DNA from 4 places in the Neorhizobium turbinariae genome. Region 1 is predicted to be linked to each of the others. Evidence: predicted binding sites of a transcription regulator. Region 1 holds the regulator's gene; each other region holds the start of a gene.
What was found. Region 1 encodes LexA, which represses DNA repair genes until DNA is damaged. Its sites were predicted from a motif close to TGTTCNNNNTGTGTTCNG; they were not measured.
Positions count from the first base shown of each region.

Region 2: a site for LexA is predicted at 867-884, ahead of M0654_RS11965 (glycosyl transferase). Genes of this name have one in related genera too.
Region 3: a site for LexA is predicted at 4,937-4,954, ahead of M0654_RS12745 (ImuA family protein). Genes of this name have one in related genera too.
Region 4: a site for LexA is predicted at 1,230-1,247, ahead of M0654_RS03505 (ATP-dependent helicase). Genes of this name have one in related genera too.

Region 1 covers NZ_JALPRY010000001.1:354,048-361,509, forward strand. Annotated here, with positions in the region: gene M0654_RS01630 (ComEC/Rec2 family competence protein) at 1-1,836, shown strand, start outside; gene lexA (transcriptional repressor LexA) at 1,817-2,539, opposite strand; gene M0654_RS01640 (VOC family protein) at 2,734-3,603, shown strand; gene kdsA (3-deoxy-8-phosphooctulonate synthase) at 3,607-4,455, shown strand; gene eno (phosphopyruvate hydratase) at 4,525-5,799, shown strand; gene M0654_RS01655 (FtsB family cell division protein) at 5,972-6,289, shown strand; gene pdhA (pyruvate dehydrogenase (acetyl-transferring) E1 component subunit alpha) at 6,483-7,462, shown strand, end outside.
Region 2 covers NZ_JALPRY010000012.1:253,715-261,176, reverse strand. Annotated here, with positions in the region: gene M0654_RS11970 (PA0069 family radical SAM protein) at 1-810, opposite strand, end outside; gene M0654_RS11965 (glycosyl transferase) at 936-1,451, shown strand; gene moaB (molybdenum cofactor biosynthesis protein B) at 1,452-2,000, opposite strand; gene M0654_RS11955 (4-(cytidine 5'-diphospho)-2-C-methyl-D-erythritol kinase) at 2,018-2,920, opposite strand; gene M0654_RS11950 (tetratricopeptide repeat protein) at 2,920-4,755, opposite strand; gene M0654_RS11945 (polyprenyl synthetase family protein) at 4,917-5,933, opposite strand; gene M0654_RS11940 (putative signal transducing protein) at 6,033-6,266, shown strand; gene M0654_RS11935 (tRNA1(Val) (adenine(37)-N6)-methyltransferase) at 6,263-7,066, shown strand; gene M0654_RS11930 (Nramp family divalent metal transporter) at 7,029-7,462, opposite strand, start outside.
Region 3 covers NZ_JALPRY010000014.1:49,781-57,242, reverse strand. Annotated here, with positions in the region: gene M0654_RS12755 (error-prone DNA polymerase) at 1-2,686, opposite strand, end outside; gene M0654_RS12750 (Y-family DNA polymerase) at 2,686-4,197, opposite strand; gene M0654_RS12745 (ImuA family protein) at 4,118-4,870, opposite strand; gene M0654_RS12740 (hypothetical protein) at 5,864-6,391, shown strand; gene M0654_RS12735 (AAA family ATPase) at 6,631-7,462, opposite strand, start outside.
Region 4 covers NZ_JALPRY010000004.1:112,669-120,130, reverse strand. Annotated here, with positions in the region: gene M0654_RS03520 (hypothetical protein) at 198-479, shown strand; gene M0654_RS03515 (KTSC domain-containing protein) at 568-777, shown strand; gene M0654_RS03510 (DUF1328 domain-containing protein) at 852-1,025, opposite strand; gene M0654_RS03505 (ATP-dependent helicase) at 1,263-3,332, shown strand; gene M0654_RS03500 (DUF1801 domain-containing protein) at 3,414-3,821, shown strand; gene M0654_RS03495 (ABC transporter ATP-binding protein/permease) at 3,845-5,638, opposite strand; gene M0654_RS03490 (transglutaminase family protein) at 5,819-7,462, shown strand, end outside.

The sequences.
Region 1 (7,462 bases):
CGCGCACGGCTCTCGCCGCCCTCTGGCCCCGCGCTCCCCGGCCTGCATGACTTCGCCTTTACGTCCTACTTCGATGGGATTGGCGCCGTTGGCTTCTTTTATGGTGCGCCGAAGAAGGTCGAGCAGGCCGCGCCCGCCGAAGCCGGGTGGAATTTCGATACCAGGCGCTTCCTGTTTGGCCTGCGTGGCGCGATCGCCGAACGCATCCGCTCGGCTGTACTCGGAGATGCCGGTGCGTTCGCCGCCGCCATCGTTACCGACGAACGACGCGCCATATCCGCCGAAACCGTCGAGGCGCTACGTCTTTCGGGGCTGGCGCATATCGTGGCGATCTCGGGCCTCAACATGGCGCTTGCCGCCGGTATCTTCTTTATCGGCGTGCGCAGCGTGCTGTCGGTCTTCACAGGATTTGCCCAGCGTCACGCAATCAAGAAGATCGCAGCCGTCGGCGCTCTCGCCATGGCGACCGCCTACTACCTGATCTCCGGCTTTGGGGTGTCGGCGCAACGAGCCTACATCATGATGGCGGTGATGCTGGTCGCCGCGCTCCTGGACCGGCCCGCCATCAGCATGCGCAATGTTGCGATCTCCGCACTTGTCATCATGGCACTTACGCCGTCCGAGATCCTGGGCCCGAGCTTCCAGATGTCGTTTGCCGCGACGGCGGCGCTGGTTGCCGGTTACGCGCTCTGGAAGCGGCGCCGCGAGGGCAAGGATGCCGAGCACTTTCTGCTGCGTCACCCGCTGATGACGCCTTTGCTTGCGGGACTGACCTTCCTCTCCGGCATCTTCGTGACGTCTCTCATCGGCGGGTTGTCCACCTCGATCTATTCCATTGAACACTTTCATCGTCTCGCGACATACGGCCTTGCTGCCAACCTCGCGGCGATGCCGATCATTTCCTTCGTGGTAATGCCGGCAGGCCTGATCGGCATGCTGCTGATGCCGTTCGGGCTTGAATGGCCCTTCCTGACGGTGATGGGTTATGGTCTTGAAGCGGTCATCGCCGTTGCCAAACATGTTGCCGACTGGGGCGGCGATGTTCCTCTTGGGCGGCAGCATCCGTGGTTTCTTGCTGTCGCTACCGCCGGATTGTTGTTGCTCGTGCTCCTGCGCACGCGGCTGCGGCTTCTCGGGCTGCCGCTTCTTATGCTGGCGGTCATCTTGTCCTGGCAGGAACGGGCAAAACGGCTGCCGGATCTTCTGATCTCCGAGGATGGGACGCTGGTGGCGCTAACCCGTGGCCAGCAAGTAGCGACCAATCGTGCCCGTCCACCCGACTTTATCTTTGGCCAGTGGACGAGAGCGCTGACGCTGTCGCAGCCTTTGAAGCCGGATGTGAAGACCAGCCTGTCTCCGGGCGGCGACAATAATAGGCCTACTGAACCGTCTCGTGAGCGGCGGGCGCTGACGGAACAGGAAGTGGAGGCGGCCCGCTCTGCGATGCGATCAGCACCGGAAGGCGGGTTCAGCTGTGTCTCCAAGGCGTGGTGTGCGGCCAAAACCGATGGGAGCGTGACGGTCGCGGTGGTCGAGGATGGACGTTTCGCAGGCGCGGCGTGTGATGCCTCCGACATCGTCATAGCTCCAAGCGCCCGCTTCCACGAGTGTCGCTCCGGCGCGCTGATGATCAGCGGGCAAACGCTTCGAAAGGCAGGGGCGCTTGAGATCAACTTCAACCGCGCGAAGCAACGCGATCTTTGGACAGCAAGTGCTGCCATGGTCGGGCTCAGTCGCTCTTGGAACCGGCACCGCCATTACGACTGGCGGAGCAAAAGTTTCAGCGCGGAGCTGCCGGCGCCGCTTCGGGCTCTTCTCAGTGGTAGCGGCGAATAAGGCCGACGAGCTTGCCCTGAATCTTGACCCGGTCCGGCGGGAAGATGCGGGTTTCGTAAGCCGGGTTGGCAGCCTCCAGCGCGATCGAGCCGCCGCGACGACGGAAGCGCTTCAACGTTGCTTCTTCATCATCAACAAGCGCCACGATAATGTCGCCCGGATTGGCGGTGCTGCCGTTGCGGATCACCACCGTATCGCCATCGAGAATGCCGGCCTCGATCATCGAGTCGCCCTTGACCTCAAGCGCGTAATGCTCGCCCGCACCGAGCATCTCGGCTGGTACGGTAATATCGTGGGTGTTGTTCTGGATCGCCGAAATCGGCACGCCGGCCGCGATGCGTCCCATGACGGGGACAGTCGCCGAATTGGAATTGTCGGCCGCGGCGGGTGCAGGTTTGGCGGACGCGGTAGACGCTGACGGTTTACCAAGGCTGCCTTCGATCACACTCGGCGAGAAACCGCGGCGGGGCTGCATGCTGGGGGAGTAGGCCTCAGGGAGCTTGATGACTTCCAGGGCCCGGGCGCGGTTTGGAAGCCGGCGAATGAAGCCGCGTTCCTCAAGCGCTGTGATCAACCGGTGGATGCCAGACTTCGATGCGAGATCAAGTGCGTCCTTCATCTCGTCGAAAGATGGCGGTACGCCTGACTCCTTCATTCGTTCGTGAATGAAAAGCAGCAATTCCTGTTGTTTGCGCGTCAGCATGTCAGCACCCCAAGAGTCGGAAACAAATCCAGAACAGACACTATCTGTTCAGTATGTGTTCCGCAAGTGGCTAAATATCCGTGAAGTCATATGCATTTTTGTTGATCAGGAGCCGGTGATCTGGCCGTGAGAGCACTTGCTGCTGGCGTCGCGGTTGCCAATTTAAAAGGCCGGTTCTGGCTCGGGGGTATGACGTGAACGCAAGAGCAATCGATCATCTGGTCCTACCGGTGAAGGATCTGGCAGTGACGCGGGCGCGCCTTGGTGACCTTGGGTTCACGGTTGCACCCGATGCGCTGCACCCATTTGGCACCGCCAACGCCTGTGTTTTCCTGCGGGATGGGAGTTATCTGGAGCCGCTCGCATTCGCCAATCGTCGTCAGGCCGCAGCGGCTGCGAAGCGTGGCAATGTGTTCACCGAGCGCAATCTTGCCTTCTGTCGCACGAGGCATCGGGAGGGGCTTTCAGCCATCGTGCTCGCCACCGATGATGCGCAGGCGGATCATACCGCTTTCACGGCGCAGGGCATATCCGGCGGCGAGATGCTGGAGTTCGCCCGGCCGATGAAGCTTCCGGATGGCACGGAATCGGAGGCACGCTTTCGTCTCGCCTTTGCGGCCGACTCGCAGTCACCCAATTTCTTTCTGTTCTCCTGTCAGAGATTGAATCCACTGCCTTCGGGGCGGGAGGAACTGCTGAGCCATGCGAACGCGGTGATCGGCATCAGCGAGATCATCCTGGGTGCATCACAGCCCGATGCGGCCGTGCCGCTATTGGCGCAGGTGTTCGAGCATGAGCAGGATGAGTTGGGCGCCGGTTTCGTGGCAGCGAACGGCGTCCGTACACGGGTGATGTCCGACGATGACCTGGGGCTGCATTTCCTTCTTCCACCTCAAGCTGGCGGGGAAGGGCTGCAGGGCTGCGCCGTGATCTTCAAGACTACCGATCTTGCCGTGACAGAGATTACCCTTGCTGCTAATGACGTCGCATTCATCCGCCGAGAGGGCCGGGTGCTTGTTTCGGCAGCGCCCGGTCAGGGCGTTCTGTTCGGGTTTGAGGAATAGATCATGGAAGTTGCGGCCAATTCTCGTGTGCTCGTTGGTGAAGGCGCGGGCCAGGTTGTCTTCGCTCAGGATGCAAGGCTTTCGCTGATCGCCGGCCCCTGCCAGATGGAAACACGCGAGCACGCCTTCGACATTGCCGGCACGCTCAAGGAGCTCTGCGCCGAACTTGGCATCGGGCTGGTCTACAAGTCGTCCTTCGACAAGGCGAACCGCACCTCCATCTCCGGCAAGCGCGGCATCGGGCTTGAGCCTGCCATGGAGATCTTCGAAGATCTCAAGAAGGAGTTCGGATTTCCGGTTCTGACGGACATCCACACCGAAGAGCAGTGCGGCCTCGTCGCGAAGACTGTCGACATCCTGCAGATTCCCGCGTTTCTCAGCCGCCAGACGGACCTTTTGGTCGCGGCGGCAAAGACGGGCCGCGTCATCAACGTCAAGAAGGGGCAGTTCCTCGCGCCTTGGGACATGAAGAACGTGCTCGCCAAATTCACGCAAAGCGGCAATCCGAATGTGCTGCTCTGCGAACGCGGTGCCTCCTTCGGTTACAATACGCTTGTGTCCGACATGCGCTCGCTGCCGATCATGGCCTCGCTTGGTGCGCCGGTGGTGTTCGATGCGACCCATTCGGTGCAGCAGCCAGGCGGCCAGGGTGGCTCATCCGGCGGCCAGCGCGAGTTTGTCGAAACGCTGGCGCGGGCAGCCGTTGCCGTGGGCGTCGCCGGCGTATTCATTGAAACCCATGAAGATCCGGACAATGCGCCATCTGACGGCCCGAACATGGTGCGCCTGAAGGATATGCGCCGCCTTCTCGAAAAACTGCTCGCCTTCGACGCGATCGCCAAGGCCAATTGAGCACGGTCTCGTGTCACCGGCGCGAGACAAGCTTCTACGACATTCAAAAGTCCAACCAGGGAGAGACCCTTGACCGCCATCACCGATATCATTGCCCGCGAAATCCTCGACAGCCGCGGCAATCCCACCGTGGAAGTGGACGTTTATCTTGAAGACGGCTCGATGGGCCGTGCAGCCGTTCCGTCTGGCGCCTCGACCGGCGCACATGAGGCGGTGGAACTGCGCGACGGTGGCAAGCGCTACAACGGCAAGGGTGTCGAGAAGGCTGTCGAAGCGGTCAATACCGAGATCTTCGATGCGATCGGCGGTTTCGATGCCGAAAGCCAGATCCACATCGACAAGACGATGATCGCGCTCGATGGCACACCGAACAAGTCTCGTCTCGGCGCCAATGCCATCCTCGGCGTCTCGCTCGCTGTTGCCAAGGCTGCGGCTGAATCGTCCGGCCTTCCGCTCTATCGTTATATTGGTGGTGCCAGCGCGCATCTCCTGCCGGTGCCGATGATGAACATCATCAATGGCGGCGCGCATGCCGACAACCCGATCGACTTCCAGGAATTCATGATCATGCCGGTCGGCGCCGACACGCTGAAGGATGCCGTGCGCATGGGCGCGGAAATCTTCCACGTGTTGAAGAAGGAGCTTGCTGCCCAGGGTCACAACACCAACGTCGGCGACGAAGGTGGTTTTGCACCGGGCCTGAAGAGCGCGCCAGAGGCGCTCGACTTCATCATGCGCTCGGTCGAGAAGGCTGGCTACAAGCCGGGAGACGACGTGTTCCTGGCGCTCGATTGCGCCTCCACGGAGTTCTTCAAGAACGGCAAGTACGAGATGGAAGGCGAGGGCCGCAGCCTGGAGCCGGAAGCCATGGCAGACTACCTGGCGGAACTCGCCGGCAAGTACCCGATCATCTCGATCGAAGACGGCATGGCCGAAGACGACTGGGACGGCTGGAAGTACCTGACCGACAAGATCGGCTCGAAGGTCCAACTCGTCGGCGACGACCTCTTCGTCACCAACTCGGCTCGCCTGCGCGACGGTATCAAGATGGGCGTCGCCAACTCGATCCTCGTCAAGGTGAACCAGATCGGTTCGCTGTCGGAAACACTCGACGCGGTCGAGGCTGCGCACAAGGCTCGCTACACGGCCGTCATGTCGCACCGCTCCGGCGAAACCGAAGACTCCACGATTGCCGATCTCGCGGTCGCGACCAACTGCGGTCAGATCAAGACCGGCTCGCTGTCGCGTTCCGACCGGCTTGCCAAGTACAACCAGCTCATCCGCATCGAGGAAATGCTGGGCCCGCAGGCCGCTTACGCCGGCCGTAGCATCCTGAAGGGCTGAGGCCTTTTCGGGTCAGCCCGTAGAACGATGTGATGCAATACCAAGCCCGCGCCCTGCGCGGGCTTTTCCATTTGCCTCGATCAACGAATGGTTAAGCAAGTTATGGGAATCTGGATCCTGTCCGGATCGAATCCCCAGATCCGTTGAAGCGTAGCAGGGCATCAAGAACGGCATGTGGACCAAACATCATAAGAAGCGGAAGTTTGGCCGCCTTGTTCTTCCCCTCATCACCGTCGCCTTCCTTTCATATTTCGGCTATCATTCCGTGCATGGTGACCTTGGTCTGATTGCGACGGAGGAGTTCGAACGTCAGCGCGCGGCGCGTGCGGACGAGCTTGCAAAGCTCACGGCCAAGCGTGAAGCCCTTGAGCGGCAGGTGCGGCTGATGAGCGATGGGACACTTGAAAAGGATATGCTGGACGAGATTGCGCGTTACCAGTTGAACGTCTCTCGGAGCGACGAAATCGTCATCTTCAAAAGCTACTACTGAATTAATCGGAATCTGGTTAACTTCAGTTTTTGGTAATTATGACAGGGCTTTAGCCGGAATGTGTGCCATGCAAATATGGCATTGCTGGGGCCTCACTTCTTGCCTATGTTACGCCTCGAAATGGGATTGGAGTTCCAGCATCCTTAGCGGGTGTGCCAATTTCGCATAACGCAGAACTCAAAGGGAGGGATCGATGGCGCAACCCAATACCGCGTCTGTATCCGGCCGCAAAGCAGCGGCAAAGTCTGCTTCCAAATCCTCCTCCAAGGAATTTACCGGCCAGAATTCGCCGGACTTCACCAAGGAACAGGATCTCCACGCCTACCGCGAGATGCTTCTGATCCGTCGGTTTGAAGAAAAGGCCGGCCAACTTTACGGCATGGGCTTCATCGGCGGCTTCTGTCACCTTTATATCGGCCAGGAAGCTGTCGTTGTCGGCATGCAGATGGCCCAGAAGGAAGGTGACCAGGTCATCACGGCCTATCGCGACCACGGCCATATGCTGGCAACCGGCATGAACGCCCGCGGCGTCATGGCTGAGTTGACAGGGCGTCGGGGCGGCTATTCCAAGGGGAAGGGCGGCTCCATGCACATGTTCTCCAAGGAAAAGAACTTCTACGGCGGCCACGGCATCGTTGGTGCGCAGGTATCGCTCGGCACGGGCTTGGCCTTCGCCAACAAGTACCGCGGCAATGACAATGTTGCCGTTGCCTATTTCGGTGATGGTGCTGCCAACCAGGGCCAGGTCTACGAGAGCTTCAACATGGCGGCTCTCTGGAAGCTGCCGATCGTCTACATCGTCGAAAACAACCGTTATGCAATGGGCACCTCGACGTCCCGCGCCACCGCGCAGTCGAACTACTCGCTGCGTGGTTCCGGCTTCGGCATTCCCGGTATCCAGGTCGACGGCATGGATGTTCGCGCCGTGAAGGCTGCGGGCGACGAAGCATTGGCTCACTGCCGCTCTGGCGCGGGCCCGATCATCTTGGAAATGCTCACCTACCGTTACCGCGGCCACTCGATGTCCGACCCGGCCAAGTACCGGTCCAAGGAAGAAGTGCAGAAGATGCGTTCCGAGCAGGACCCGATCGAGCAGGTGCGTCAGCGTTTGCTGGAAAAGTCCTGGGCAAGCGAGGACGAACTGAAGGCGATCGACAAGGACATCCGTGACGT
Region 2 (7,462 bases), on a different contig from region 1:
CTCGTGATCATTGAGCGCTGGGATGACCGGAGCCACCAGCACGCCCGTCGGAATGCCCGCGTCGGTCAGCGCCTTGATCGCGTCGAGCCGCTTGGGTGGCGTGGAAGCGCGAGGCTCCATCGTGCGGGCCAGTTTCCGGTCGAGTGTCGTCACCGAAATCCCAACCTTCACGAGGCCCTTCGCCGCCATGTCCGACAGGATGTCGATGTCGCGGGTGATCAGTGCAGACTTGGTAACGATGGCAACGGGATGGTTTGCCTTCTGCAGCACTTCGAGAATCTGCCGCATGACGCGCCATTCGCGCTCGATTGGCTGGTAAGGATCGGTGTTCGTGCCGATGGCGATCGCCCGCACCTTGTAGTCCGGCTTGCTGAGTTCGCGTTCCAGAAGTTTAGGCACATCCGGCTTAGCGAACAGCTTTGCCTCGAAATCGAGCCCCGGGGACAAGCCCATATAGCTGTGGGTCGGGCGGGCAAAGCAATAGATGCAACCATGCTCGCAGCCGCGATAGGGATTGATGGAGCGGTCGAAGGAAACGTCAGGCGACTCGTTGCGAGTAATGGCCGTGCGAGGCTTTTCGACCTGCACATCCGTCTTGAATGGCTCGAGCTCCTCAAGCGTCTGCCAACCATCGTCAAAGGCTTCGCGCCGCTCGCCCTCGAAACGACCGGTCGGGTTCAGTCCGGCGCCACGACCACGCCGACGGTCGACGTCAACTCTCAGGCCTGTGGCCTGGACCATCGCATCGGCAATATCAGCCGTATGGGCAGGCGCGAAAGCGGCCTGCCGCAGTTGGGACAGTTCGTTCATGGGACACTCCTGGAGGCACGCCTCCAAACCTGATGCTGGATTCGTAGCGCCGAAATGAGAACAATGCAAGAACAAACTTCTGGAACAAACTGGCGTTCGGTTGTGCGATGCAGTAGAGCAAGAGGATGCTCACGGTCCTCATGGAATGCCGAAATCAGGAATCGGAACTGGCCCAGACGCTGTCGGTGCTTGTCTCCGGCGCCGTCGAGGGCCTCATCAGCGACGTTATTGTTCTGGATCACGCTTCGACCGATGGTTCTTCGCGCGTGGCAGATGCCGCGGGCTGCCGCTTCCACACTGGGTGGGATCTTCCATCGGTGCTGAAAGAGGCTCGCGGGGAATGGTTGCTGCTCCTCGAACCGGGCGCTCGCCTGCAATCCGGCTGGATCGAAGAAGTGCTGGAATATCTGGCGCTCAACCGTCGGCCGGCGCGCTTTTCGCCAGCGCGGAACTATCGCCGGCCATTGCTGCAGCGAATCACCCGCAAGGCGACGCCGCTTGAACAGGGGCTGCTCTTGCCCAAATTCATGGCGACCGCAGAGGGCGAGGCAGGCAGGGGGCTGGAAGCGTTGGCGAGGGGCGTCAAGCCGCTCAAGCTCAAGAGCGAGCTGATCCCGGCCTGGGTCGCTGCGGCGCGCTGACTACTTGCCGCTGCGGCGCAAGTGTTCGTCCAGTCGCGGCATGATCTCGATGAAGTTGCATGGCATGTGCCGGTAATCGAGCTGCGCCTTCAGGATGCAATCCCACGCGTCCTTGCAGGCGCCCGGCGAGCCGGGAAGCACGAAGATGAAGGTGGCATTGGCCACGCCACCGGTGGCACGCGACTGGATGGTCGAAGTGCCAATCTTGTCATAGGAAATGCGGTGGAAGACTTCCGAAAAACCGTCCATCCGCTTCTCGAACAGTGGTTCAAGCGCTTCCGGCGTCACGTCGCGGCCGGTAAAGCCGGTGCCGCCGGTGGTGATCACCACGTCGATCTCCGGATCCAGCGTCCAATCGCGCACCTGCGCTGCGATCTTCTCCTTGTCGTCCGGAACGATCGCCCGCGCCTTCACCTCATGCCCCGCCTCGGTGATTCGCGCGACGAGCGTATCGCCGGAGCGGTCGTCGGCGAGGGTGCGGGTGTCCGACACCGTCAGCACGGCAATTCCAACGGGGATGAAGGGGCGGGTCTCATCAATCCGGCTCATGATCGCTCCTTTGTGGGTTACGCGCCGACCGTCTGCGCGGCCTGAAAATACCAGTCAGGCCGCTTGGCGGCGAGGTTGGCGGCGGCGTGTTCTGCAGCCTCGGCATTGCGGAATATTCCGAAACAGGTCGCCCCTGAACCGGACATCCGCGTCAGCAACGCGCCCTCGGCCTTGATCTCGGCCGAGAGCTGCTCAACCTCCGGAACAAGCAAACGCGCCGGCGGCTCAAGATCATTGCGCAACCGGTGGAGAACATCCATCCAGTCGCCGTCGAGCGCGCCGATCGGATCATTGTTCTTGTTCGGCAGGCGTCGGAAGATTTCGGGCGTTGAAACGCCAACCAGCGGATTTCCCAGCACCACCGGAAGGGACGGAAGCATTGGAAGAGGTGTCATCTCCTCACCGATCCCCCTGGCCAGCAGCGGCTCGCCCTTGAGGCACATCGGGACATCCGCGCCAAGTGAAAGTGCCAGCGTGGCAAGCACGGCCTCAACAAGCTCTGCATTCCACAGGCGAAGCAGGCCGCGGATCGCCGCGGCTGCGTCGGCAGACCCACCGCCGATGCCTGCGGCGATCGGCAGGTTCTTTTCCAGATGCAGCGCCACGGGCGGCGCCTCATGCCCGGCGTCCTGCAAAGCCTGCCGCAGACGGTCCCGGGCCCTCAGCACAAGGTTTTGCGTGGCATCCGTGGGGTGGAGCAGATGCCCGAATCGCCCGGAAACATGGAAGCTGTCGGCTTCAGCGGGTGCAAAATGAAGGCGATCGCCTTTGTCGGCGAAGGTCACGATCGTCTCGAGCAGGTGATAACCATCAGCCCTTTGCCCCACGACATGCAGGGCCAGGTTGATCTTTGCAGGCGCAAGTTCAAAAAAGCCCGCCTTCTGGGCGGGCCTTTCCTGGTTCAAGCTATTGGAAAGCATCAGGACTTCTTGTCCGGAGCAGCGGGCGCCGGTGCAACGGGAGGCGCAGGCTCGGTCTGGCTGCGATCGGCCGTCGTCGCGTTCGGATCAAGCGGCGCCAGACCCTTCTCGATCTTTTCCTTAACCTGCTCGCGGTTGATGTCTTCGCCTTCCGAGATCAGCGCCCGGTTCCACTGGTAGACCGCTTCGAGCTTGCGGCCGACCTGCCAATAGGCGTCGCCCAGGTGGTCGTTGATGGTCGCGTCACTGGCGCGCAGTTGCACGGCGCGTTCGAGCTCCGTCACGGCCTCCTCAAACTTGCCCATGCGGTAATAGGCCCAGCCGAGCGAATCGACGATGTAGCCGTCATCCGGCCGCGCATCGACGGCCCGCTTGATCATGTCCAGGCCCTCTTCGAGGTTCTTGCTCATGTCGACAAGCGAATAGCCGAGATAGTTCAGCACCTGCGGCTGTTCCGGATTAAGCTCCAGTGCGCGACGGAAGTTCGGCTCGGCCTTGTCCCACTGCTTCAGGCGCTCATAGGCAATGCCGCGCTGGAAAAATACGGTCCAGTCCGATGGGCGCGGCACGGGGCCGATCTTCTCGACCGCCTTGTCGTAATTCTCCGCCATGGCCTTGAAGTCCTTGGCCTCGGACAAGACGCTGCCATAAGCGATGTAGCTGCGCAGGTCCGACGGATCGGACGCGATCAGCGCCTTCAGGTGCTCCTTGGCTTCTTCCACCTTGCCGGTGGTGGAAAGTGCCAGGCCAAGCTGCAGTTCGGAAACCCGGCGCATCGGCGAATCAGCCGGCACGCGGGAATAAAGCTCGATGGCGCGCTCCGGCTTTTCAAGCTTTTCGGCGAGGCCGCCGAGCAGGATCAGCGTATCCGGGCTGTTCGGGTCCAACGCATGTGAAACCTGCAGGTAGAGCGACACCATGTCCTCGGCGCCCTGGCGGTTCAGCGCACCGCCGATGGAAAACAGCACGCCGGCCGCACCTTCGGCAGCGGTGGTCACCTGCTGGGCCGGCTTTTCGCCCTTTTCAATGCTTTGGCGAAGCGCCTTCAGCGGTGCATAGTTCGCAACCGCCGTGTCGCCGACGGAAATCGCGTCGAGCGCCTTCTGCTTGTTGCCGGCAGCCGCTTCCAGACGGGCGAGCGCCATTACGGCGCGAATGAACGTATCCGGCGCTGTGGCAATGGCTTCCTTGTTGGTGACGGCGTCGTTCAGGTGCCGCCGGGCAGCGGCCGTGTCGCCCGCAACCAGGGCCATGGCACCCAGATGATAGTCGGTGAAGACCTTGTACCATGCCGGACCCTTGAGGCCGGAAACGGTCGACATCGCCTGCTTGGCCTTGCCGGCGCCGACATCGGCCCAGGCTCCGAGCAACTGGTGGGTCAACCGGTCGAGATCGTTCGGGCCCTTGTAGGCGAGGATCTTCTTGGCTGTTTCAAACTTCTTGTGGCGCAGCGCATCCAGGCCGCGGACGATCTTGGTGATCCGCTCTACCGAGCCGTCACCCTTCAGGTTCTCGGCTTCCTTCAGACCGTCCTCGAAATCGCCATTGAGTAACAGCGAGATCATCAGCCGTTCGCGGATTTCCAGATTGGCGGCATCAAAGCTCAGCGCCTTGCGGTATAGCGCAATGGCCGTTGGGTAATCATGGTCGACATCGGCAGTACGGGCAGCGAGGAACGCGCCGGAAAAGGAGTTGATGTCGCCGGGACCGAATTCGGTCACTTCCTCTGTGTCCGGTTTTGCCTCCGGCGTCGCAGCACTGGCGAGGCTTCCGAATGCCAGAACGGCCGCGAGTGCTGCACTTGAGAGCAGAAGGAGGCTGGAATTCCGCCGCATCGAATTGCCTTTCATGTAGAGCCGTGTGCCGCCGACGAACCGGGGCTTGGTAGCTCATTGATTCATGAACAGAATGGCTTTTTTGAAGCACGTCCGCAAGGAAATCTCCGGCACCGCAGGGCCCGCGATGCCGTCACATTCCGTTGAGGCCGAAGGCTTTCTCAGTTCACGCGCTGGATCGAGAAGTCGATGACTTCCAGCAGGGCGGACTTCAGCGGCGAGGTCGGCAGCGGCGCAAGTGCATCGCGGGCGATCGTGCCGTAATGCAGGGCGCGGCCGATCGTGTCGTTGAGCGCGCCATACTTGGTGATGAGGCCGAGCGCCTTTTCGAGATTTTCCTCGCTGCTCTCACCCTGTTCGATCGACTGGCGCCAGAAGGCGCGCTCGTCTTCGGTGCCCCGGCGATAAGCCAGGATGACCGGAAGCGTGATCTTGCCCTCGCGGAAGTCGTCGCCGACATTCTTGCCGAGGTCGGCAGCCTTGCCGCCGTAATCGAGTGCGTCGTCGACCAGCTGGAAGGCGTAACCAAGGTTCAGGCCGTAGGACTTCATCGCCGCGCGCGCACCCTTGTCGGCATTGGCGATGATAGGGCCTACTTCGGCGGCGGCGGCAAACAGCGCGGCCGTCTTGGCGCGAATGACCGAAAGATAATCGTCTTCGGTCGTTTCCATGTTCTTGGCGACCGAAAGCTGCAGCACTTCGCCTTCGGCAATCACGGCCGCGGCGGATGCGAGAACGTCGAGCGCTTCGAGCGAGCCGACTTCGACCATCATCTTGAAGGCCTGGCCGAGCAGGAAGTCGCCGACAAGTACGCTCGCCTGGTTGCCCCAGATCGTCCGTGCAGTCGACTTGCCGCGACGAAGGTCGCTTTCGTCCACGACGTCGTCGTGCAGCAGGGTGGCGGTGTGCATAAACTCGACGCTGGTCGCGAGTTTCACATGCGCTTCGCCGCGATAGCCGAACAGCGTGGCGGACGCGAGCGTCAGCATCGGCCGCAGCCGCTTGCCGCCTGACGAGATCAGGTGGTTCGCCACTTCCGGAATCATCTGGACGTCGGAACCTGCCTTGGAGAGAATGAGCTGGTTCACGCGCTCCATGTCGCCCTTGGTGAGATCCACCAGGGGTTTGACGGAAGCGTGTTTGTTTTTGCCTTCTTCAAGCGGTATGACGACGCCCAACGGTCAGGACTCCTATCGAATTTTTCCAAGGACAATAGAAAGCCGCGTATAGGGCGGCAAGGGCAAATCGCGCCCTGCGACGTTTAAGGAGCACCCAGCATGCAGGAAATCATCCGCACGAACGATATCGTGGTCTTGTCGCTGGCCGAGAGCCTGATGAAGGACGCCGGTATCCACAGCATGGTGGCGGATCAGTCCATGAGCGTGCTCGAAGGGTCGCTCGGCTTGCTGCCCCGCCGTTTCCTGGTGGAGGAAGACCGGGCCGACGAGGCAAGGCGAATCCTGAAGGATGCCGGGCTCGAGGCGGAACTGAGGCCGCAGCGAAAGTCATGAGCACAACCTTCACTGTGGATGCCTTTCATCGGGGCGCCTTCCATGTGATGCAGCCGAAGGGGGGAGGGCACCGCTCCGGTGTCGATGCCATGCTGCTGGCTGCGCTGGTGGCGGACGACAAGCCGATCCATGTGGCTGATCTTGGCGCAGGCGCCGGTGCGGCAGGCCTTGCGGTCGGATCGCGGCTGCCAAGTGCGCGGATCGACCTGATCGAGCGGTCGCCGCTGATGGCGGACTACGCGCGTCGTTCGCTGGCGCTATCCGAAAACGCAGTGCTTAAGGACCGCGTTCACGTGATCGAAGCGGACGTGACACTGACAGGCAAGCCGCGTATCGCTGCCGGCCTGTTGGATGAGATCTACGACCACGTCATCATGAACCCGCCGTTCAACGACGCCTCCGACCGCAAGACGCCGGATGCGCTGAAGGCGGATGCACATGCGATGACGGAGAACCTGTTCGAGACCTGGATCCGCACCGCGGGCGCAATCATGAAGCCTGGCGGCCAATTGTCCCTGATTGCCCGGCCGCAATCGGTGGCCGAGATCATCCAGGCCTGCGGCAAGCGATTCGGCGGGCTGGAGATCACCCTGCTTCATCCGCGGCCGGACGAGAGTGCTACGCGGCTGTTGCTTACCGCCATCAAGGGGTCCCGGGCGCGGCTGACCTTCCGGGCACCGCTCGTGGTCCATGGGCCGGACGGCCATGCTTTTGCGCCATTCGTGGATGACCTGAACAACGGTCGCGCCGCTTATCCCCGGCTCAGCCCAAGACGAAGTCCATCACAAGCTTCACGTTAAGGCCGGCGATAGCCACTGCAATGGCCCAGGCTATGGCGGATAACCAGCGTGGCGCAACAAGCTCGCCCATCTTTGCCTTGCTGGCGGTAAACATCACCAGCGGGAAGACGGCAAACGACAGCTGAAGGCTGAGCACGACCTGCGTCAGGATCAACAGTTCAGCCGTGCCTGCGTCGCCATACCAGATTGCGACGAAGCCTGCCGGAATGATGGCGATGGCCCGGGTGATCAGCCGGCGCAGCCAGGGCTGCAGCTTCATTTTCAGGAAGCCTTCCATGACGATCTGACCGGCAAGCGTTGCCGTTACCGTCGAGTTCAGGCCGCAACAGAGAAGCGCGATGCCGAAGAGGGTGGGGGCGATCGCCATGCCGAGCAGCGGTGCAAGCAGCGAATGTG
Region 3 (7,462 bases), on a different contig from region 1:
GGAGCGCGACTTCCGGTTCCTGCTGCTCGGCGACTGCTTTCTGCTCCCTCTCCGCGGCGGCAGCAAACAATGGGAGAGGTTCGTCCCGCAGAGCCTTGATCGCCCACAGGGCATCCCGCCGCTCGAGACCGAATGCTGGCCGGAATGCATCGGCTTCCGCAAGCTGGACGAGAGCCTCGGAAGGAACCTCCGACCGCCGCCATACATCGTCGACGGATTCAAACGGACGCTCGATCCGGGCGGCGACGATCCGCGCGGCATCAGCCACCGCCAGCCCAGCCACCTGGCGCATGCCGAGACGGACGGCATGACGGTCGGTGCCAGGGATCTGCTCCAGGGTGCAGTCCCACCTCGAATGCTGCACCGAGACAGGCCGCACCTCGACGCCGTGCTTCTGTGCGTCGCCGATGATCTGCGCTGGGGCGTAGAAGCCCATCGGGAGCGAGTTCATGAGCGCCGCGGCGAACGCATCCGGGTAGTGGCACTTAACGAAGCAGCTGGCGTAGGCGATCAGGGCGAATGATGCCGCATGCGATTCCGGGAAGCCGTAGGATCCGAACCCCTCCAGCTGCGAGAACGTCTTCTCAGCGAACTCGGCCGAGTAGCCGTTCCTGATCATGCCGGACACCAGCTTGTCCTTGAACCGCGACACTCCTCCGGTGAACTTGAACGTGGCCATGGACTTGCGCAGCTGGTCCGCCTCGCCGCCCGTGAAGCCAGCGCAGACCATCGCCACCTTCATCGCGCTCTCCTGGAACAGCGGCACGCCGAGGGTCTTGCCAAGAACCGCTTCTAGTTCGGGCGTCGGATATTCGACAGGCTCCTTGCCTTCGCGGCGTCGGAGATAGGGATGCACCATGTCCCCCTGGATGGGGCCGGGCCGGACGATCGCGACCTGGACGACCAGATCATAGAAGGTGCGCGGCTTCATCCTAGGCAGCATCGCCATCTGCGCCCGGCTCTCAATCTGGAAGGTGCCAAGTGTGTCCGCGCGACGGATCATCGCGTATGTGGCGCTGTCCTCCTGCCGGACCCTCGCAAGATCGAGATCCTCGTTCTTGTGCTCCCGGATCAAGTCGAAGGCCTTCTGCATGCAGGTAAGCATGCCGAGCGCAAGCACGTCGACCTTCATCATCTTCAAAGCCTCGACGTCGTCCTTGTCCCACTCGATCACCTGACGGTCTTCCATTGCTGCCGGCTCGATCGGCACGAGGTCGTCGAGGCGCGAGCGCGTCAGGACGAAGCCACCAACATGCTGGCCGAGATGCCGGGGCGCACCCATGAGTTCCCGGGCGAGCTTGAGCGTCCGGACGAGACGGTAGTCTTCCGGATTCAGGTTGAGCTCCCTGACGTTGCGCTCCGTGATCTCCTCCGACCACGACCACAGGCCAGACGAGAGCGCCTTCGTGACATCCTCGGGCAGCCCCATCGCCTTGCCGACGTCCTTGATCGCCCCCTTAGCCCGGTATCGGGTGACGGTGCAGACGAGCGCAGCCCTGTCGCGGCCGTAAGTCCGGTAGATCCACTGGATCACTTCCTCGCGCCGCTGGTGCTCGAAGTCGACGTCGATGTCCGGCGGCTCATTGCGCTCCTTCGACACGAAGCGCTCGAACAGCAGGTCGTTCGTCTCTGGATCGATGGAGGTTATGCCGAGGATGTAGCAGATCGCCGAGTTGGCAGCCGATCCTCTTCCCTGGCACAGGATGCCCTGCGAGCGGGCGAAGCGCACGATGCTATAGACGGTCAGGAAATACGGCGCGTAGTCCATCTCCCTGATGAGATCGAGTTCGTGCCTGATGGTTCGCAGCACGTGCTGTGGGAGACCTTCTGGATACCTGTTCGGGATGCACTCGCGGACGCACTGCTCGAGAGACTGCTGGGCGTCCATGCCGTCGATGAGCGCCTCCTCGGGATACTCATAGGTCAGTTCCTCAAGCGAGAACCTGCACTGCTGGACGATCTCCATCGTCCGCGCCAGGGCTTCCGGATATCGAGGGAAGAGGCGCTCCATCTCCTCAGGCGGCTTGAGGTATCGGTCGGCGTGCCGCTCGCGGTCGAAGCCAACGTCATCGATCGTGGTGTTCTTGCGGATGCAGGTGACGATGTCCTGAAGCTGCCTCCGCGAAGGTTCATGGAAGAGGACGTCGTTGGTGACGACGGTCTTCACCTTGAACCTCGCGCCCAGGTTGGACAGTTCATGGAGCCGCATCTGGTCGTTCGGACGTCGCCGGAGGCATAGCGATAAATACGCGCGGTTGCCGAAGATCTCCGCCATCTTGCGGAGCTGGACCGCGCAGGCATCGTCCGGGAGATCTGGAACGAGTATGCCGATCAGGCCTTCCGAGTAGAGCGCGACGTCCTCGAGATGCAGGATGCAGTTGTTCTTGCCGCCCCTGCCCTTGCCAAGCGTGATCAGCCGGGTGAGACGCGAATAGGCAGCCTTGTCGGTCGGGTAGACGAGGATCGACATGCCATCCTGAAGATCCAGCCGACAACCGACGACCAGGCGAAGTCCGGTCGCACGCGATGCCTCAAGAGCGCGGACGATTCCGGCAAGCGAGTTCCGGTCAACCACACCGATCGCTTCGATCCCCAGCTCCTTCGCCGTCGCAAACAACTCGTCGGCCGATGAAGCGCCGCGAAGGAACGAGAAGTGGGTGGTGACCTGCAGCTCCGCATACCGCATCAGCCGAAGACCCCGTGCATGAACCATCGATGATCCCCGGTCTCAGGATCAACCCCGTCCCCGGCTCGGAAGATCCAGTAGCGTTCGCCATCGTCGTTCTCGATGACGAAGTAGTCGCGGACCGCTTCCAGTTCGTTGGGGCGCTTCCACCACTCGCCGAAGATCCGCTCGGGCCCGTCGGCCCGTTTCACACGATGACGCTTGCCGCGCCATGTTATGCTCGCAGGAGGATAGTCCGGCATCAGCGCGATCGCCTGGATCTGCTCCGGGCGATCGAAGAGCCGGACGGGCCTTCGCCAGTGGCCGACCCACGTCGCCTCCGCCTGTTCGGCGACCGCAGAGATCCGCTGGACGCTGCGTTCGGGAACGTCCGAGGCGACGGGAGCCACCCGATAGACCCGTTGGCCCCGGTTGCCGAAGATGTCGATCAGCGGCGTGATGTCGTCGGTCTCCTCCTCAACCAGACCCGATGCCCTCTGCTGCTCCTCTAGCGGCTCGGCCGCAACGGCGATCAGGACGAGCTTCTCGATCCCGAAGCCGGGTTCTATCTTCTCCGTGCGATCCCTGAACAGCTTGGTCAGCCAGGCGACGTCGCGCGCTGGCTTGGCTGTTCCCGCCCGGATCGCCTGGATGGTGTTGTCGACCTTGTGCACGATGAGGTCGGTGCGCCGGGCACCAAGACCGCGCTTCTCCAGCTCGGCCACGAGCTGCACGACCAGCCGTCCGACATACTTGTCGATCGTCTCCGCAGCCCCGATCGGTTCCTGGAAAGACCGCGATACTTCGACCAGATCCGCCGTCCGCATCGGGTCGATGGGATCCGACATCCGTCCATACATCTGATCGAGCCTCCGGCCGACCTCGGGACCGAAGCGAAGGGCCAGCGGGGCCCTGGGCGTGTTCGACAGCTCCCCGATCCTCTGGAAGCCGAGAACGCGGAGATCCTGAACGACCTTCTCGGGGAGCCTGAGCAGGGATATCGGAAGCTTCTCGACCGCCCGGACGATCTCGCCCCGCGGAACGATCACGGTATCCCGCCTGATGGCTCGGACGCAGGCGTGCGCCCCGCCCCAGGTGTCGGCTATGGCGACCTTCGCGGTGAGCTTCCGGGAGCGGAAGAGATTGACGATCCCGGTGATCATCGGGAGTTCGCCGCCCTGAAGATGGTCGGCACCTTCGGTATCCATGACGAGACCGTCAATCCCATCGACGGCGACGATCGGCGAATAATGGCCGAGCGCCCAGAGACCGAGCCGGTCGAGCGCCGCCGCGTCCGCAACGGGATCGGCATCGACGAGCATCAGGCCGCGGAAGATGGCCTGCGCCTTCGCGGCCGCCATGCCGACGCGAACTCCCATCTTCTTCGCAGCGGCATCGGCGGCCGACACCCAGCGCTTGGATCCGCTCCTTGCAATGACGGCGATAGGCTGGTCATCCGGTATGGCGGAATCGTCCCGCCTGATCCTGTCGGTCGGCAGATCCGGAAGATAGATGGATACGACCCTTGTCATCACACGCTCCGACGCAGAACTCAGCACACTCGCCCGCACGCGATCTCATCAACTCAAGAAACCATCGAGGCCGCCCCACGCCCGGCACGGGCAGCTCGTCCGAGGGGAGTACGCTCACCCGCCACCGCGTTGTCGACGCCGTCGGCTGGCCGAAGTCGTTCGCCTCCGTCTGCCGCCTCCACCGCCGCACCACCAGCGCCAGCGTTCCGGTTCGCTCGGCGACAAGCTGGAGCCGACGACTGACCACCATTGGGAGCCGGACCATCTCGCCCACGACCGCGCCGAGGCCACCATACGACAGTGCTTCCTCCATGCTGGCGGCGACGTCCTCCTCCTTGTCGCCCTCGACAAAGATCACCCTTCGCGAATGCAGTCCCGCCTGTGCGAGGGCCGGGAAGAAGAGATCTGGCCGCGTCAGGCACCATACGATCTGCCCCTTGGTCCTGGCGGCGATCCCGGCCGCGAAGAGCGCTGCGGCGGCTCCGTCGACCGTTCCGGATCCTCCGCCCGCGAATTCGTGAAGAGCGCCGTGGGCGAGCCCACCCCCAGGGAGAACTGCATCTATTTCCGGAACCCCGAATGGCAGCCAGCCAGCCTTCTTCACGCCCTCTCCCTCTATAAAGGAGATGCGTTGACGCAGATCAGCAAGGACTTGATCGCGGACAGCCGACATCGTTCGCGGAATCCTCTCGGCTCACGTTGGTTTGGAGGCACGGCATCATGCCGCAGGAATGCTTGATGTTCCCCTTCTGTTCCCTCATAAGAACGGAGTCAAGACGGCCTTGAATAGGAAAACAATCTCATGATTTTAGTGAATTCGCAGATTCACTATGTGAATCAGCTCGCTAGGTTCTTCTCGCAAGCCACCGGTCTCGTTGAAGAAATTTTTGTTGGCGAGAAATAGCAAGATGGTCAGGACCTTGAATTGGTACTCCAGCCGGATATTGTCGACCTGGAAGCGGCGCATGGGTGCTGGACGTCCGCATTCCGATCAAGCTCGTGGAGGCTCCACATGGTTTTCGCGTTCAGATCCATCGTTGCACTTCTCCGCTCGAAGCGACCGACGCTCGCCGACGAACTGCACCGATCCGGCTTCCGACCTGCGCGCACTTCGCGGATCAAGGTCGGCGAAAGACGCAACCGGGAGACACTGCAGCGCCGTGGCAGGATCTGATCCTGTCATCGACCCGGCAGATAGCGGCGGAGCATCCAATTGAGCAGGAGGAAAGCTCCGCTGGATCTGACAGCAAGTCTCCGCCAAGTGCGGGATCCGGTCATCCATGTCGAATGCCGGGTCTGTGGCCGATCTGGATCGCTCGACCGGGCGGCTTTGGTGAAGAAGCACGGATCCGCCGTCACCTTCGCCCGGCTGCGCAGGATGGCGGCCATGGGGTGTGATCGTCTGGTCAGTGGAGACGGAGATCTGTGCGGGACGAGGTTCCCGTGTCTGGCAGGTGACAATCGATGACGGAGGGAGGCTTTTCTGGACAAGGCGCAGAGAAAATGGCTCGAGGAGCGGCGGTCGCAGCTCGTCGGGACCCCAACAGATCCTGAAACGAGGAGTGTCAAGTACACGTGGATCCAGGATTTCGGGCAAGGGATCTCCGTCTCCTGCGTCCGACGCCGATATTTTCGCATCGATGAGACCGAGTTCAGGAAGCGCTACGTGTCGCTCGAGTTCTCGCTTCCCGGAAAGCCGGACGCGGAGGCGGTGTTCTTCGAGTGGGATGCGACAGGCTTCACGGATGCGACGGAATTCCTCGACGCCGCCGACAGCCACAGCCATGAAGACTACGAGATGGCTGCCGCCGTGGGAGAGTGCTGGTCCGAGTGGGAGCACCCGCTCGACTACGGCTCGATCGTCGTTTTCCATCGATTGGTCGTTCCGTCTCCCATGCCTAGCTTCTGGGAGACGATGAGATCCGCAATCAAGCGCGAGTTCTCGCGTCGTGCTGCGATGATGGTGCTGAAGGCGTTTCCGTTGGAATGGGAGAACAGGTTCCAGGATCCCCTGGCACCTGGACAGGATGCATTCGAGCGCCGCATGAAGGCGATGGCGAAGCACTACAGACGAAACCTCGGGGTTTCACCGCTGCCAGTCTCAACCAGTCTTGGTGAGTGGTTCTGGCTGCCGATCCGGTTCGATGAGGCAGCTCAGGGCGGCCCTGCGAAACAGTCTGCATATCTGGGCTGAGGTTCCTTGCTCCAACCCTGATCGGCAAGAAAGTCCCGTACGACATCGACAAGGTTATCGAGTATGCGAAGACGCTGCCGGATCCATATGCGGACGGCAAGCGGAAGCGGCCTAGCCCGCTCGATCACGTCTAGGCCAACTCTGGCTGCTGCTCATCATCGCCTTCCTCCTGCTCGTCCTCATCAGGATTATGTCCACACTGGTGCATTCTTGCGACCATGCGACGAACCTTCATCTCCTTATCCTGATGAAAGTGCCGGGGACGACAAACGTTCATCTTCGTCAAGAGCGTCCAGCACCTCCCGCGCGGATAGCCTGAGTCGATCCACCAGGAGATCGACCAGCACCTCGCAGGCAGCGCGATGCCTTTGCAGGATCCCCCTCGTCCGTTGGAACTGCTCAAGAAGGGTCGCATCGACGCGGGCGAGCAAGCTGGGATCCATGTGGCCAATATCGCTGATCGGTTGATCGGAGAGATCACCGAAAGAAGCGAGTCCCTTCCCCATCCCATGCGACCGCTCGATCGCGATCGCGATCCTGGTGGCGTCGTACAAGTCCGATCCCGGTCCGCCGGAAGAACCGTCGTCGTGGCTGCCGAGCATGACCTTCTCTGCTGCCATACCCCCGAGCGTCATGGCGATCACGTCAAGGTAATGAGCCTTGTTGCGCCGCGCCCAGGTCTGCGGCGCGAACGTTGCCTTCCCCAGGGACTGGCTTCCAGCGGTTGGGATGATGCTGGAGGCGATCTCGACCCTGACGAGTTCCATGCCGACGACCGTTCCGACAACTGCGTGTCCGATCTCATGGACGGCATTGACCCTCAGCGCCTCCGGCGGAATCTTGATGGAGATTGGCAGATGGATCCTGACGTCATCCGCGGTGATGGGCCTCCGCAGTCTTCTCGCCCTGCGCCGGGCGTTTCTGACCGTTCTCTGGATGTCGGCCCCGCTGGCCCCCTCGGTGAGTTCTGCAAAGTCTCGATGGTCCTCCTCGGTCAGGCTTCCACGGAGATGAAACTTGAAGATTGCCGCACGCGCCTGAAGGTCTGGGAGCGGGATCTTCACATGGCTA
Region 4 (7,462 bases), on a different contig from region 1:
CCAATTCGCTGAACAGCAGAGGCTTCCGGGCAACCGGGAGCCTTTTTGGCATTTATAGCCTGTCGTCTCCCGCAGACCTGTCGCCATCTTGACGGCGTCGAGCCGGCGCTCCTCCGAACTCATGACGCTCGGCTGGCACGTCGCCGCGAGGAAACTTCCTGCACGTTAATTGTTTGAGGACGAAAAGGAGCTCGATCATGAAGACAATGCCTCTCGTCGCAATTCTTCTCGCTGCGTCGCCCGCCAGTGCACAACAACACCGCAACTACGAAGTCGCACCGAATGGCAGTGGCGGCTATACCGGCACTTACGGAAACGAAAACTTCGACATTGATACACAGTATGGTGGCGTCTCCGGGCAGATCGGCGGAAGACGTCCCGGCGTGATACAGGAGCGGCCATCGCGGAAGGCGGGCAGCATCGGCGCAACGCAGCGCAACTGCGTCGTCGATGGCAACGGCAATGCCCTATGCCGCTAAACAACGCGCGCTGATTGTGCTAATTGACTCGCCTCAGATCCTGCTTATTCTTGCTCTCTGGGAGGAATGACGGAAGGCGGGTGGCGAAATGCATGTTGTGCTGCAGTCGAAGCTCTTGGATGCCGCGGAATACGACATGGCATCGTCGCGATTGAAGATCTTCATGTCCAACGGGCAGATCCGGGAGTTTTGCGATGTGCCCGACTATGTCATCGATGACCTGAGAAATACTTCCTCCCCCGGCAGCTATTACATGAAGCTGATACGCAACCGGTATCGCGACGCCAGCTTGGGTTAGGCTTCCACAACATCTACTCGAAAGCCCCAGCCCTTGCAGGCTGAGACCTCCCTTGTCGCAACCCTCGCGTGTTCTCAGAAAACAGCGCTGCCGACGGCGAATGCGAAGACCACCAGAACCACGAAGACAACGAGGAAGAGGAAGAACAGGATTTTGGCGATGCCGGCCGTGGCCTGCGAAATGCCCGAGAAGCCGAGAAAGCCGGAAATCAGCGAGATGACCAGGAAAATCAGTGCCCATTTCAGCATGGAAGATACCCTCGATGAATGATGGGCAGATAACGTGAACGAACCCGCGAGGTTCCAAACCACGGAGCAACCCGCTCTGTTCCCGACATCTGCACGAACTGCCCCTGCCTGATCCCGCTCGACGTGCCAACGCATATCCGCCACCCCATCGGTCGAACCCGCCACCGAACAACGGGCGCCTTGGCGGCGAATCAGCTATTGCTGCCGAACACATCGGGAACAAGCCTGCGGAAACGAATGTCGATCGCCTATCTGGAAAAGCTCAATGATGCACAGCGCCGGGCCGTGGAGCACGGTTCGGACGTGCCAAACGGCGGTGCGGCCGGTCCGCTGCTGGTGATTGCCGGTGCCGGCTCTGGCAAGACGAACACGCTGGCGCACCGGGTGGCGCACCTCATCGTCTCTGGCGCTGATCCGCGCCGCATCCTGCTGATGACCTTTTCCCGCCGCGCGGCGTCCGAAATGGCGCGCCGTGTCGAGCGCATCTGCAAGCAGGTGCTGGGCGCCAATGCCGGCGTGATGACCGATGCGCTTGCCTGGGCCGGCACCTTCCATGGCATCGGCGCACGTATCCTGCGGCTCTACGCCCAGCAGATCGGCCTTGATCCCGACTTCACCATCCACGACCGGGAAGATTCCGCCGATCTGATGAACCTCGTGCGCCACGAGCTCGGTTTTTCGAAGATGGAAAGCCGGTTTCCGACCAAGGGAACCTGCCTTGCCATCTATTCCCGCGCCGTCAATTCCGAGACGCCGCTGGACGAGGTGCTGAAAGGGCAGTTTCCTTGGTGCCTCAACTGGGAAAAGCAGCTGCGCGAGCTGTTTGGCGCTTATGTCGAAGCCAAGCAGGCCCAGAACGTCCTCGATTACGACGACCTGCTGCTCTACTGGGCGCAGATGATGGCCGAACCGGCCATTGCCGAGGATGTCGGCACTCGTTTCGACCATGTCCTGGTCGATGAATACCAGGATACGAACCGCCTGCAGTCGTCGATCCTCATGGCGATCAAGCCGGGCGGCCGCGGGCTCACCGTCGTCGGCGATGATGCCCAGTCGATCTATTCCTTTCGCGCCGCCACGATCCGCAACATCCTCGATTTCCCGGCAAGTTTCGATCCGCCGGCGCAAATCGTCACGCTGGACCGCAACTACCGCTCCACCACCACCATCCTGGCCGCCGCCAACGGTGTCATCGATCTGGCCCGCGAGCGCTTCACCAAAAACCTCTGGACCGACCGGGAAGCCGAGGAGCGGCCGCGCCTCGTCACCGTGAAGGACGAGGCGGAACAGGCCAACTACATCGTTGAAAAGGTGCTGGAAAACCGCGAGGCGGGCATGACGCTGAAGAACCAGGCGGTCCTGTTTCGTGCCTCCCACCATTCCGGCCCGCTGGAAGTGGAGCTCACGCGCCGCAACATTCCCTTCGTCAAGTTCGGCGGCCTGAAGTTCCTCGACAGCGCACATGTGAAGGACATGCTGGCGGCGCTGAGATTTGCGCAGAACCCGCGCGATCGCGTTTCAGGTTTCCGGCTGATGCAGCTCATCCCGGGCGTCGGTCCACAGACGGCGGGCAAGATCCTCGATGCCATCTCCGCCGATCCGGAGCCGCTCGCAGCACTCGAAGAAATCCCGGCGCCGCCGCGCTCCGGCGCCGATTGGCCGGCCTTTGTCGAGATGCTCAGCGCGGTGCGCCGAAAGGAAGGCTGGCCGTCCGAGATCGGCCTTGCCCGCCAGTGGTACGAACCGCACCTGGAACGCATTCACGAGGATGCAGAAACCCGCAAGGCCGACCTGTTGCAGCTCGAGCAGATCGCAGCAGGCTATGCGTCGCGCGAACGTTTCCTCACCGAGCTGACGCTCGATCCGCCGGACGCGACGAGCGCGGAAGCCGGGGTGCCACTGCTGGACGAGGACTACCTGATCCTCTCCACCATCCATTCCGCCAAGGGCCAGGAATGGCGGTCGGTCTTCCTGCTCAACTGCGTCGATGGCTGCATTCCATCCGACCTCGGCACCGGCTCCACGGCCGAGCTGGAGGAGGAACGCCGCCTGCTTTATGTCGCGATGACGCGGGCGAAGGACCACCTGCATCTCATCACGCCGCAGCGATTTTTCGTGCATGGTCAGCAGTCGCAGGGCGACCGGCATGTTTATGCCTCGCGCTCCCGCTTCATCCCGGCCACCCTGCTGCAGTTTTTCGAAACCACCGCATGGCCGGTCGTGGCACCCATGTCGGATGCCGAACGCCAGCATCGCCAGCAGGTGCGCATCGATGTGACGGCCAGGATGCGCGGCATGTGGCGCTGACGGGATCGTGTCGCAAGGCGATTTCTGCTATGGAAGCTCAGATGTTGAGGGCGAAACGGCAACCTTGAAGGGAGCTTGAGCATGGACAAGCCAAAACTCCTGTCCGGTGGCAATCCGCAGATCCCGAAGGGCGACGGAGACGCGCCGGTCCAGGCCTATATCGCCGCCATGCCCGGCTGGAAAAAGCGGGTTGGACGCACGCTAGACAGGCTCGTCGAAAGGACGGTTGCGGATATTCGCAAGGCGGTGAAGTGGAACACGCCCTTCTATGGCATTGAGGGCAACGGCTGGTTCCTCGCCTTCCACTGCTTCGACCGCTACGTGAAGCTCACCTTCTTCCGGGGCACATCATTGGTGCCACAGCCGCCGGAAAGCTCGAAGCAGAAGGAGGTCCGTTATTTCCACATCCACGAAGACGACGTGATCGACGAAACGCAGCTTGCGGAATGGATCCGCCAGGCCGCCGCCCTGCCCGGCGAAAAGCTCTGACGGCGCACCTCCCGCAGAACCGTTCACCCCTCCGTTTCTTCCGGTGCATCCTCCTTTACAGGCTCGCCGGGCTGGAGCGGCGCCAGGTGCAGGAGCTTCGGTGACATCGCGTCGCTGAAGGCTTGCGAATGACCGACATAGATGATCGTTGAACCTTCGAGCGTTGCCAGCGCCTCCACCAGCCGCGCCTGTACCTGCGGTTCGAGCCCCTCCAGCACGTCGTCGATCACCAGCCATTGCGGCTTGCGCAGCAGCACATTGGCCACCTGCAGCGCTGCCTCCTCCTCCTTGTCGAGGAGGCGGTCCCAGCGCTCCACCGCGTCGAGCCGGTCTGCGTAACGCTCCAGACCCACGACCTCTAGAGCTGTCCTTTGTGCCTCGTCGCTGATGCCGGTGCCGCCGGCGGGATAAGTCATTGCCTCCCGCAGGCTGGCGAAGGGGAGGTAGCCTTCCTGCGGCATCAGGATCATCGTCTCGCCGTGCGGCAGCGTGATCTCGCCCCGCCCCCAGGGCCAGGTCCCGGCAAGCGCTGCAAAGAACAGGTGCCGGTCGGCACCCGGATCACCATTGATCATCACCCGCTCGCCCGCCATGATCGTGCAGGCGTCTTCGCCCATGCGTGTGCCGTGGCCCGCCTCGCCCTTGTCCGGCTCGCCATAAACCGCGACGCCGCGAAGGCTGATCCCCTCTTCGGGCGGTCCCATCCTGTGGCTGATCACCTCGCCCTCCGCGGCCGGCGTATCCATCGCGAGCAGCGCGTTGCGGAAAAAGGAAACGCGCGCCAGCGTCGCCCGCCAGTCCGCGATGACGCTGAAGTTGATGACATACCAGCGCAGCGCCTGGTTGACCTGGTTGAAGGCACCCACCGCCATCATCAAACCACCAAAGGAAAGCTCACCGGAGAAATATATCGGTGAGGCGATGATGATCGGCGCCACCACCGAGAGCCAGCCGAAGCCGGCGGAGACCCATGTAAGGTTGGCAAGCGCCACCGCCAGCCGCTGCAGCATGTGCAGCACGCCATCGATTGCATAGTGGACGCGGTTGAGTTCGCTCGCCTCGCCGCGTGCCAGCGTGATCGGCAGGAGGTTCTCGTTTGTCCGCACCAGTGTGGCGCGAAGGTCTGCCTCGCGGGCATAGCGGTCGGCATTGAGCCGCGGCAACTGACGGCCGACAAAACTGCTCAAGAGCGAGCCGGCAAGCGCATAAATGATGGTTGCCCAGACCATGTAGCCCGGAATGGTGATGACGCGCCCGTCGATGCGGAAGCCGAAGTCCGACGATATCGCCCAGAGCACGCCGATGAAGCTTGCGAGCAGGATGGTGGAATTAACGAGACCGATCGCCAGCGACGTCGTGTTCTCCGCCAGGATGCGCGTATCCTCATGCAGCCTCTGGTCGGGATTGTTGGCGATCGCGCCTGCCCCACCGAGCTTCAGCGCCCGACCGGGTTTCAGCCACACTTCCGCAAGGTCACGCGCGAGGCCTTCACGCATGCGCAGCGCGGTAGTCTGGTTCAGCCACTGCTGGATGACGTTGAGCAGCGTCAGCGACACGCCAAGGACGCCGAACACCATCAACTGGTTCAGGAATTCGGGCATGTCGCGCCGCTCCAGCGCGTCATAGAACGGCCCGTTCCATTCATTCAGCTTGTAGGTCGCATAAGTGGTGGCGAATATGACGGCGAGCAACGCCACCGTCAGCACCAGCACCTTGTTGCGAACCTCGGCGCTCCAGAAGGCGCCGATCATCATCCGCAACTGACTGCCGAACGGAAGCTCGTAAGATTGCGGAGCCGCTTCCTGAGCATGGGTCATCTGTCTTTATTCCCTGCCGCCTTATCGTATTGAGCGAGCTTTATCATGCCGCCGCAGGCTTTGCAGGAGGCAGTGCCAGCAACACCCGGCAAACATCTTGGGCCTCGCCCAAGTATTGCACCTTGCATTCTTCTCAGGCAGCGCCCAAAATCCGTGCAACAGGCTGCTTTTGGGGAACCGATGTCGATCAAGGCGAGTATCTACCACCTCACCCATTACATGTACGACAAACCCGTCCGTCTCGGACCGCAGATCATCCGCCTCAAGCCCGCCGCCCATTCCCGAACAAAGGTATTGAGCCATTCGCTCAAGGTTTCGCCGCAGAATCATTTCGTCAATCTGCAGCAGGATCCTTACGGCAATTACCTCGCCCGGTTCGTCTTTCCCGAACCGGCAACCGAGTTCAAGATCGAGGTCGACCTTGTTGCCGACATGACGGTCTACAACCCGTTCGACTTCTTCGTGGAGGAAGAGGCGACGAACTGGCCGTTCCTCTATCCGGAAAACCTCGTCGAGGACTTGTCGATCTACCGCAAGCCGGAGCCGGCGACGCCCAACCTCCAGGCCTTCCTTGACACTATCGACAAGACGCCGGGCCAGCCGACGGTGGACATGGTGGTAGGGCTCAACGCCCGCCTGCAGCGCGAGATCGCCTATGTCATCCGAATGGAACCCGGCGTGCAGACGCCGGAGGAAACGCTCACCCTCGCCAAGGGCTCCTGCCGCGATACCAGCTGGCTGCTCGTCCAGGTGCTGCGCCATCTCGGTCTTGCCGCGCGCTTCGTGTCCGGTTACCTCATCCAGCTGACGCCGGACCTGAAGGCGCTCAATGGCCCGTCCGGCACCGAAGTGGATTTCACCGACCTGCATGCCTGGGCGGAAGTTTACCTGCCCGGCGCCGGCTGGATCGGGCTCGATCCCACGTCGGGCCTCCTGACCGGCGAAAGTCATATCCCGCTTGCCGCGACGCCCCATTACCGCAATGCCGCACCGATCTCTGGCGGCTACTTTGGCGAAGCGGAGACGAGCTTTGCCTTCGACATGAAGGTGGAGCGTGTCGCCGAGCACCCGCGCATCACCAAGCCGTTTTCGGATGAAAGCTGGGACGCACTCAACGCATTGGGCGAACAGGTCGATGCCGTGCTTGCCGCCGAAGATGTTCGTCTCACCATGGGCGGCGAACCCACCTTCGTGTCGATCGACGACTTCCAGTCCGACGAATGGAACACAGCCGCAGTCGGCCCGACCAAGCGGGAAAAGGCTGACATCCTGATCCGCCGGCTGCGCGAACGTTTTGCGCCGGGCGGCTTCCTGCATTACGGTCAGGGCAAGTGGTATCCGGGCGAAAGCCTGCCGCGCTGGACCTTCTCGCTCTACTGGCGCAAGGACGGCCGGCCGATCTGGAACAAGCCGGACCTGATTGCCCAGGAAGGCGGCGACTACCATGTCGGCGAAGGTGACGCCCAAAAGCTGCTCTCCGCGCTCGCCACCGAACTCGGCATCGACACCGAGATGGTGCTTCCGGCCTATGAAGATCCCGCCGAATGGATCCTGCGCGAAGGCAGCCTGCCGGACAATGTCGATCCCTCCAACTCCAAGCTGAAAGATCCGGAAGAGCGCAGCCGCATCGCCCGCGTCTTCGAACGTGGCCTGACGACACCGAGCGGTTACGTGCTGCCCGTACAGGCCTGGAACTCGCAGGCGCGCGGCGAGACACCCAGCCGCCGTTGGGTGAGCGAGAAATGGCGCACGCGGCGCGGCAAGATCTTCCTCGTTCCCGGCGACAGTCCCGTGGGTTATCGCTTGCCGCTCGGCACCCTGCCC